2 regions of the Bacillus sp. FJAT-42376 genome follow, and region 2 is predicted to be linked to the other one. Evidence: riboswitches for the same ligand, from Rfam matches in the RefSeq annotation. Region 2 holds a riboswitch; the other holds the start of a gene.
What was found. Region 2 has a riboswitch for thiamine pyrophosphate ahead of thiT (energy-coupled thiamine transporter ThiT). Riboswitches for the same ligand answer to the same signal wherever they lie in the genome.
Positions count from the first base shown of each region.

Region 1 (4,426 bases), 2.1 Mb from region 2:
AGCAATAGGCAGAACAATACAAAGCGACCAGAGGAGCGTGAGCACATCCCGAAGCTCGAACATGATGAAAATCCTCCTTATGTGAATCTGTCTCGCCCGTACTGCCTGTTTTCCCCTAAATTCTGACCTCAAACCAGCGTTTAATCGTGTCATTATTCTGACATTTAAGGTATGATAGAGAAAGAACCACCCTATTCCAAAACAAGGAGGACATGACTCATGCGCTTCGATGATCAGCCCGTAACAGTAGATGAAAATGTAAACGTTTTTGCGGCGATTCCTGAGGACGGTACCGTTATCGGAACGGCCACACAGGAAGAACTTCTAATGGCACAGGATTTGGAGTGCAGGCACCTCGCCCACATGCGTCTAATGGATTCAAACATCCAGATCCAGGGAGTGTCTTATAAGGAGCTTCTTCAGGAATACCTGGAGTTTGAAACAAAATCCGCTGAGTTTTGGAAAGCGATCTATAAAAGACTGGATGTTCCATGGGAATGGATCCTCCGAATCGACTTAGCCCACGCTTATATTTATGTAATTAATCCTTTTGATGATGAAATAGCAGATTGAGAAAAAGCCGTCCTCCTGATTAGGGAGAACGGCTTTTTTGGTCATATGTGTCCCGGAGGCTGCCATTTATCGGAGGTTCTGGATCGGAAATCGGACACTTCAGTCCGCACGCGGATCTATTCCGCTGCAAAAGCCCCGCTTCATATCGTACTCCTAATTTCTATCCGTACCTGACTTGACTGGGATCCTGCCGGCCAGCATTTGTTCCGCGTTTTTTTACCGTACTTCAGCACCGGCCACATCCGGCCATTGTTCCATCGTGTACGCCATTTCCCAAAATGCCAGTTCGTACTTGCAGCTGATGGTAAAGTGCCGGAGCATTTTCTGGCGTTCTTTTTCGGAAGCTTCAAGAGCGAGCTGATCGAGACGCTCGAGCTGTTCGTAAACGAGTTCTTTAAACCATTCTCCGCCGTAGGCTGCAATCCATTCGCGGTAAATCGGCTCTTCCGGCTGACATTCTTTCAGCCGTTCGCCAATTTCGTAATAAATCCAGTAGCACGGCAAAATACAGGCGATGATCTCCCCAAGGCTGCCGGTAACCGCAGAACGATACATGTGGGAAGTGTAGGCGTATGCCGTTGGTGATGGTTCAAAAGCTTGTTTCTCTTCATCGGTGATCTGCAGCAGTGCGGAAAATTTTTCATGAAGCGAAAGCTCTGCTTCGTACGTCCCTTGAGCATGAAAAGCCATCCGGGCTGTGACATGAAGATCATCCGCCATCCCTCCTGCGAGCGCCTGTACTTTGGCAAAGTGGGATAAATAATACGCATCCTGCATGACGTAGTAGCGGAATTTTTCAAGAGGGAGTGTTCCATCGCCGATTCCTTTCACAAATGGATGATTGAAATTCGCCTCCCAAATTGAATCGGTTGCGTTCCTCAGTGTTTCTGTAAAAGATGCCATTTCCGAATTCCCCCTGCATGTTTTTGTGTAAAAATAGGCTCTGTTAGTCTGATGTTGATTGAAGTGGAAGGCGTGAGACTCCGAGCTGAGAGCAGCGGGACAGGTGAGACCCCGCAGCCGCAAAGCGGCGAGGAGGCTCACCGCCCGCCCCGCGGAAAGCTAGCGCCTGAAACGGAAATCAACATCCTAGTTTAACAGAGCTTAAAAATAAAAAACCGCTCTTAGCGGATAAGAGCGGGAAAGATCATAAACAGACAATCTCCCACTTCCCTCCGCTGGTTCAAACCAGATCAGGTTCCAAGGGTCCCGGAGTCTGCTCCGGTCTCAGCCTATTTTAAGGCTCCCCTAGTGGCAATGCGGTATTTTATTTTCCAGGTCCATCATAACATGCAGAGGAAAAAATTCAACTAGCGTTTCATGACAGCCGCCGGTATTTCTTCCATCCAATGATGATCAATCATGATTTTTCCGCCTTCTTTTGCAAACGAATAAATATCTCTCGCCGAAAGCGCCATTTTCAGCGGAAGATCCGGCCTCAGGCTGTACGTCGTTCCCAAGGCGTTGCTTGTCAGTCCTAAACTGCTGAGAAGGTTGATCAGATACATAATCAGCTTATCGGAGTATGGTGAAGTTTTTGTCTCGGCAATAACCGCTCCAGGCAAGGCAGAAACCGAAATGCCGCTCCCCTCCATCAGCTTGCCATACGATTGATACAAATCGATGGCGAGCGTCTCGCCCTTCTTCATATAGTTTTTGACAGCCGGCTCTTTCACTACCTTCGCCAAACCCTTCATGAGCTGCGCGCCGAAATTGTTGTTTTCAACAATATGATAAATGATGGATAGCTCGGTCGCATTGAGCGGTCTCTTGCGGAAATGAAATCCTGCCAGATATTTTTCCTTTTCCACATATTTAGGATGTTCCGGCATCTGTATAACCGGAGGAATCGTTCCATTGCCCACTTGAAGAAGACAATTTGTACACATTCCGAACACTTTATTAGAATGGGCAGACGTTCTCGAGAAAAAATCGTGGATGTCATTTCTGTATACCATCGATAAATGGACGGCGTTCAGTCCGATTCCAAGTTTCATCAGCATGCGCAAAAAACGGATATAAAAATATTGATCGAACAGCCTTTCCGCATTCCGGTTCACATCGGTTTCATCAAACCCTTCAGGAATGGACGCCCCTTCCTTTTTTAAAAGCTGGGCGATTTCTTTCACAAATTTTGTTTCTTCCTGATACGCATAGTGAAGGATGGATGTGATATCTTTCTGGGTCGTGACATCTAATGCATGTTCTATGATCCGAAGCAGCATCGTCTTCTTCTGGTAAGTAGACCACAAATTTGCTAATTCGGACGAAGACATCGGTTTCATCGTTCCAGCCTCATTTCAATAAATAGATGAACTTATTTTTCCATTTGATGGGGATTTTATGAAAAATAAAAAAAGATGACCATAAATGGCCATCCTTCTACTTACTTTTTTCGGTTTTTTAAGGCTTTGCCTACAAGGTTCAATGCTTTTTTCGTTTGGTCAGGATTTTTCTTTGCATAATCCACTACTTTTTTCAAAATGGATGATTTACTGCTCATCAAAATCACCTTCCTTGTTCATGATTATACCACATCTCTTTACGAAAGCAGGCCTGCCTGGTCCATCAGTGTGCCACCGAGCACCGTAAGCACGACGACAAGCCAAGGCGGAAGTTTCCAATAGACAAGAAGAGCAAAAGCTGACAGCGCAAGCGCAAACGCCCCGGCCGAATGGATGGCGCTTGTGAAAACGGGATGATATAAGGCAGCTAAAAGGATCCCGACAACAGCGGCATTCACTCCCATCAGTCCGGCCTGCACGGCCTTTACACTGCGGATTCTGCTCCAGAAAGGGAGAACCCCCATAACGAGCAAAAAGGACGGAAGAAACATCGCCGCTGTTGCAATGAGGGCACCCGGTATGCCGGATATAACCGCTCCTATGTAGGCTGCCAGTGTAAACAGCGGGCCAGGCACAGCCTGAGCCGCGCCATATCCTGCAAGGAATGCATCCTGTGTCACCCAGCCCGGCGGAACGACTTCTTTTTCAAGCATCGGCAAAACGACATGCCCTCCCCCAAAAACGAGGGAGCCAACCCTGTAAAACACATCAAACAAAGCCATAAAAGTGCCGGGGAATACATGCCGCAGAACAGGCAAAAGCACCAGGAGCGCCGCAAATAAAATAAGCGATCCGAAAGCGGCCTTTTTGCTGACCGATACGGCAAGCTTCGGAACTTCAGGAACTTTTTCATTTTTATAGTAAATGCACCCGAAGATTGCAGCTGCTGCGATGATCCCAATCTGGCCCCATGCGGAAGGAATAAACAGGGCACCGATCGCAGCGAGGACAGCAAGTGTTACCCGCGGTCGGTCTGGCGCAAGCGATTTCCCCATTCCCATTACAGCCTGGGCAACAACTGCGACAGCCGTAATTTTCAGTCCCATCAGCCACCCTGCATTCTGAACATCCGACCCCTGGAACAAATGGGCAAATAAAATCAGCGTGAAAACAGATGGCATCGTAAACCCGAACCAGGCGAGGAAGCTTCCGATTACCCCTCCCCGAAGCAAACCGATGGACAGCCCGACCTGGCTGCTGGCCGGACCGGGCAGGAACTGGCATAGCGCCACAATATCCGCATAAGACGAATCATCCAGCCATTTCTTCTTTTTCACATACTCTTCCCGAAAATAGCCTAAGTGGGCAATGGGCCCGCCAAAGGACGTACATCCAAGCTTGAAGGATACGAGCAGGATTTCAAGCCATGTCTTATACTTGGATTGCATTTATAAGTCCTCCGAATTGCTTTTTATCTTTATAGTAGCACGGGGATTTCCCCAGAGATGAATGGCCTATAAAATGTCATGAAAAATTTACACAGAATGGGTTTCGTTTATGACAATGGA
Region 1 is NZ_CP033906.1:1,424,075-1,428,500, reverse strand. Features, by position in the region: gene CEF21_RS07305 (RIP metalloprotease) at 1-63, opposite strand, end outside; gene CEF21_RS07300 (hypothetical protein) at 220-573, shown strand; gene tenA (thiaminase II) at 790-1,476, opposite strand; TPP riboswitch at 1,727-1,833, opposite strand; gene CEF21_RS07285 (DUF3231 family protein) at 1,884-2,858, opposite strand; gene chrA (chromate efflux transporter) at 3,116-4,306, opposite strand; gene CEF21_RS07275 (Lrp/AsnC family transcriptional regulator) at 4,394-4,426, opposite strand, start outside.
Region 1: it holds a riboswitch for thiamine pyrophosphate, as region 2 does, so the genes downstream of both, tenA (thiaminase II) here and thiT (energy-coupled thiamine transporter ThiT) in region 2, are expected to answer to the same signal.

Region 2 (4,426 bases):
TCTATTACATTCTTCTGCAAGTAAAAATAGAACCATTTCTTAGAAGCGGCAGAAAATATTGTGCTATACATTACAAAAATTTCAGTATATAATTTTCTAGATTACAAATATTACAGGGGGATACCGCGTTGAAAAAATATTTCGCGGCATGTCTTGTTCTGCTTCAGCTGTTAATCGCGCATACAGCACTGGCCGCAGGCAAGATTGACGTAAATAGCAGCCATTACAAAGACTATTTAAAAGAGATAAACCTGACCCATACTCAGCTTGAGACATACTTGGAAAATTTTGATTACAAAATGTTTGATGAATTTAATAGTGTAGAAGAGTTAAGAAATCATCTAGGAAGAAGAGTAACCGATGATGTTCTTGCAGAAATTCTTGCAAAATATGAACTTACTGAAGAACAATTGACAGATCTTCTAATGGAAAACGGGGATTTGTACGAAGGCGAAAAAATCCAGGATATTTTTTACTTTGAGAATTTCCTGCTGGAAACCATCCAAATCGCAGGGGATTATCCTACCGAAATCAACGATGAAACTCTTCAGGAATTATGGGAGAGCTACGATTTTGCTTCACGGGAAGAATTTGATCAATTTATGAAAGAGCATAATCTTTCACTGGAAGATTATCAGTCAATAGAAGAATTAGATGAGGATATTTATAACTCAATGGAGCTCCCGGATATGGAGGGGCAGTTTGAGGATATTTTCAATGGTCTTGGTTTGACTCAAGAAGAATTTGAACGCCTTGCTGCTCATTTTGAAAAAGTGTATCAAAATAATCCATACCTTGAATCACAGCTTATGCAGCTTGGAGACCGAATGATGGCCATCAGTGACTTTGAAAGTGTAGATGAGCTGTCTGAAAAAGATATACAAGAGATGATCTCGATATATGGAGATATGATGGATCTTCTGGAACTGCAGGCAAAGTATTATCTGGTTAAGGATGGCATTAAGAAAGAACTGACGCTTCAAACCATGATGAGCCTAAAGGATGTAGATGGGGCCGACCTGTTTATTGAACTTTATGATCTGGACAATAAACTGATTTTGGATATGACCCTTACATCTGAAATGATTGGATCTGAATTAATCAAGCAAACAGGACAGGATATGAAAGAAACGTCTGAAGCAGTCTCTGCCGTTAAGAACCGCACTTCCAAACCGGAAGCGACAATTAGAGGTGCAAAGATGCCAAAAACAGCCGGATATCATGCCGACTGGATGCTGGCAGGCGCAGCTTTGATGGGTGCAGCTTTCCTGATTGGGAGAAAGGTCAGTAAGTCATTCTGATGAAGCATTTCCTTCTATTAAGTAAGAAGAAGCATTTGCTTCTTCTTTTTATTGCCGTGATTCTTTTTTCAGCAGGACTATATGTGACGAGTACCAATGCATTTAAATTCGCCAAAGCATACTTTTTTTATGAACATCATAAAGACCAGGAATCCACTGCAAAGGCGGTGCCCTCCAGTTCAAAAAATATTGCCCTAAAAACACCTGCTCCTTTATATAAGAAAAGACCTGCAGCAGGTGAGGAACTGGGAGAACTTTTCATACCAAAACTCCAGGCTTCTCTGCCCATCTATCATGGGACGGATGAAGACGAACTTGAAAAAGGGGTCGGGCATTTTGCAGATTCCGTGCTCCCGGGGGAAAAGGACAATTCTGTATTATCCGGACATCGCGATACAGTATTCAGGGAACTTGGCAAAGTTGGGGTGAGTGACCATCTGATTGTGACTACGTCGGCGGGCCGGTTTACTTATAAAATCCGAAAAGTCCGTATCGTAGATGCAGATGATCGGACTGTTATTGTCCCTAAACCAAGAGCGACATTAACGGTATCCACTTGCTATCCATTTAACTTCATTGGTTCTGCGCCTAAACGCTATGTTCTGATCGCGAACCTTATAAAAACAGAAAAACCGTAAGCCTCAGAGGCTTACGGTTTTTTTATGAGTACTTTTAATGATTCCGGGTGAGTTCATCACAACAAGCCACACCGCTATGCCTGCAATGATCCATGTTGGAATAATCCAAGTAGCATTATAGACAAAGGAGTACGTAAAGACTGGAGTTCCTTTTGGAGCGTATGAGCCGAAAAAGACAACACCGGATAAAACGTGTGAAGCCAGGCGGAGGATAGATCCGGCAAAAGTAGCAGTCATAATAGCTGTCAAAGCGCTCCATTTATTTAGCTTCAATGCGGAGTGTACCCAGCTTGAAAATAAACCGCTCATTCCTGCCAGCATAAATGGAAGCGGATAGTCTAAAATAGCCTGCGCCGGATGAACAATAAATGGAGTGCTTAAAAACGGCTGCAAAATACCGGTTAACAGGCCTGTGAGCAATCCGCCTTTCAATCCCCATCTGAAGGACATGATAAAAATCGGGATCATTCCAAGCGACAGAGAGCCGCCCTGAGGCATTTTGATAATAAAGCTGGAAAGCATATCGAGCAATAAGGCTAAAGCGGTTAGTATAGCAGTTTCTGATAAAAATAGCAGTTTTTGATTTTTCATAAAGACTCCTCTTTCACGGAAACCGACCAAAAGGAGAAAATAAAAAAGCAATGCGGGGATACCTGCTTGCCTCCACGCACTGCTTTAATCACGAAATTAAACGATCAAGCCACATCCCTACGCAAGTGTTAACTAACAGGTTCAAAGGGTCTAGAACAGAACGTTCACTCTCAGCCTAAGGCTCCCCTTGTGGTCGTATACCGATGTATTTAATTGTCTTTACTATACACCACTGAACAAAATTCGACAATGATTATTTGGAAAAAAACTCTTGTTTATCTGGTAGTATGGAGAATGTCAATGGAAAGGGGGAAATGAAGTGGAGCCATTTACAGAACGGGTTATTCACATTTTAAGAAATATTCCTGAAGGAAAGGTGATGACTTACGGGCAAATTGCTTTTGCAGCAGGTAGTCCGAGAGCGGCGAGGCAGGTTGTAAGAATTCTGCATTCCATGAGCAGGAAACACAATTTGCCATGGCATCGGGTAATTAACTCAAAAGGAGAACTTTCCATAAAAGATGAGCACGTACTGGAGCGGCAGCAAAAAGCTCTTACTATGGAAGGAGTAATTATAAATGATGGAAAGAAAATTGATCTTGAAAAATACCAGTACAAAATTCAAAACTAATTTTCAAAAAAACATTGTGCAATTAGAAATATAGTGGTATATTAATAAACGTCGCTGAAACAGAGAAACGCTTTTGAAATAAAAAATTAAAAAGTTGTTGACTCATAGGGAACAGCGTGATATATTATTAAAGCCGCTAATGAAGCGGATACAAAATGATCTTTGAAAACTAAACAAATCGAAGTGCCAACGTTAATTCTAGAGCAACAAACAAGAGCTAGTCAAACTACTTTTTGGAGAGTTTGATCCTGGCTCAGGACGAACGCTGGCGGCGTGCCTAATACATGCAAGTCGAGCGGATCTCTTCGGAGATCAGCGGCGGACGGGTGAGTAACACGTGGGCAACCTGCCTGTAAGACTGGGATAACTCCGGGAAACCGGAGCTAATACCGGATAACCTTTCGAACCGCATGGTTCGGAATTGAAAGACGGTTATGCTGTCACTTACAGATGGGCCCGCGGCGCATTAGCTAGTTGGTGAGGTAATGGCTCACCAAGGCGACGATGCGTAGCCGACCTGAGAGGGTGATCGGCCACACTGGGACTGAGACACGGCCCAGACTCCTACGGGAGGCAGCAGTAGGGAATCTTCCGCAATGGACGAAAGTCTGACGGAGCAACGCCGCGTGAGTGATGAAGGTTTTCGGATCGTAAAGCTCTGTTGTTAGGGAAGAACAAGTGCGGGAGTCACTGCCCGCGCCTTGACGGTACCTAACCAGAAAGCCACGGCTAACTACGTGCCAGCAGCCGCGGTAATACGTAGGTGGCAAGCGTTGTCCGGAATTATTGGGCGTAAAGCGCGCGCAGGCGGTCTTTTAAGTCTGATGTGAAAGCCCCCGGCTCAACCGGGGAGGGTCATTGGAAACTGGAGGACTTGAGTGCAGAAGAGGAGAGTGGAATTCCACGTGTAGCGGTGAAATGCGTAGAGATGTGGAGGAACACCAGTGGCGAAGGCGACTCTCTGGTCTGTAACTGACGCTGAGGCGCGAAAGCGTGGGGAGCGAACAGGATTAGATACCCTGGTAGTCCACGCCGTAAACGATGAGTGCTAAGTGTTAGAGGGTTTCCGCCCTTTAGTGCTGCAGCTAACGCATTAAGCACTCCGCCTGGGGAGTACGGTCGCAAGACTGAAACTCAAAGGAATTGACGGGGGCCCGCACAAGCGGTGGAGCATGTGGTTTAATTCGAAGCAACGCGAAGAACCTTACCAGGTCTTGACATCCTCTGCCACTTCTAGAGATAGAAGGTTCCCCTTCGGGGGACAG
Region 2 is NZ_CP033906.1:3,593,184-3,597,609, reverse strand. Features, by position in the region: gene CEF21_RS18095 (processed acidic surface protein) at 129-1,301, shown strand; gene CEF21_RS18090 (class D sortase) at 1,301-1,939, shown strand; gene thiT (energy-coupled thiamine transporter ThiT) at 1,943-2,530, opposite strand; TPP riboswitch at 2,628-2,728, opposite strand; gene CEF21_RS18080 (MGMT family protein) at 2,850-3,161, shown strand; rRNA gene CEF21_RS18075 (16S ribosomal RNA) at 3,392-4,426, shown strand, end outside.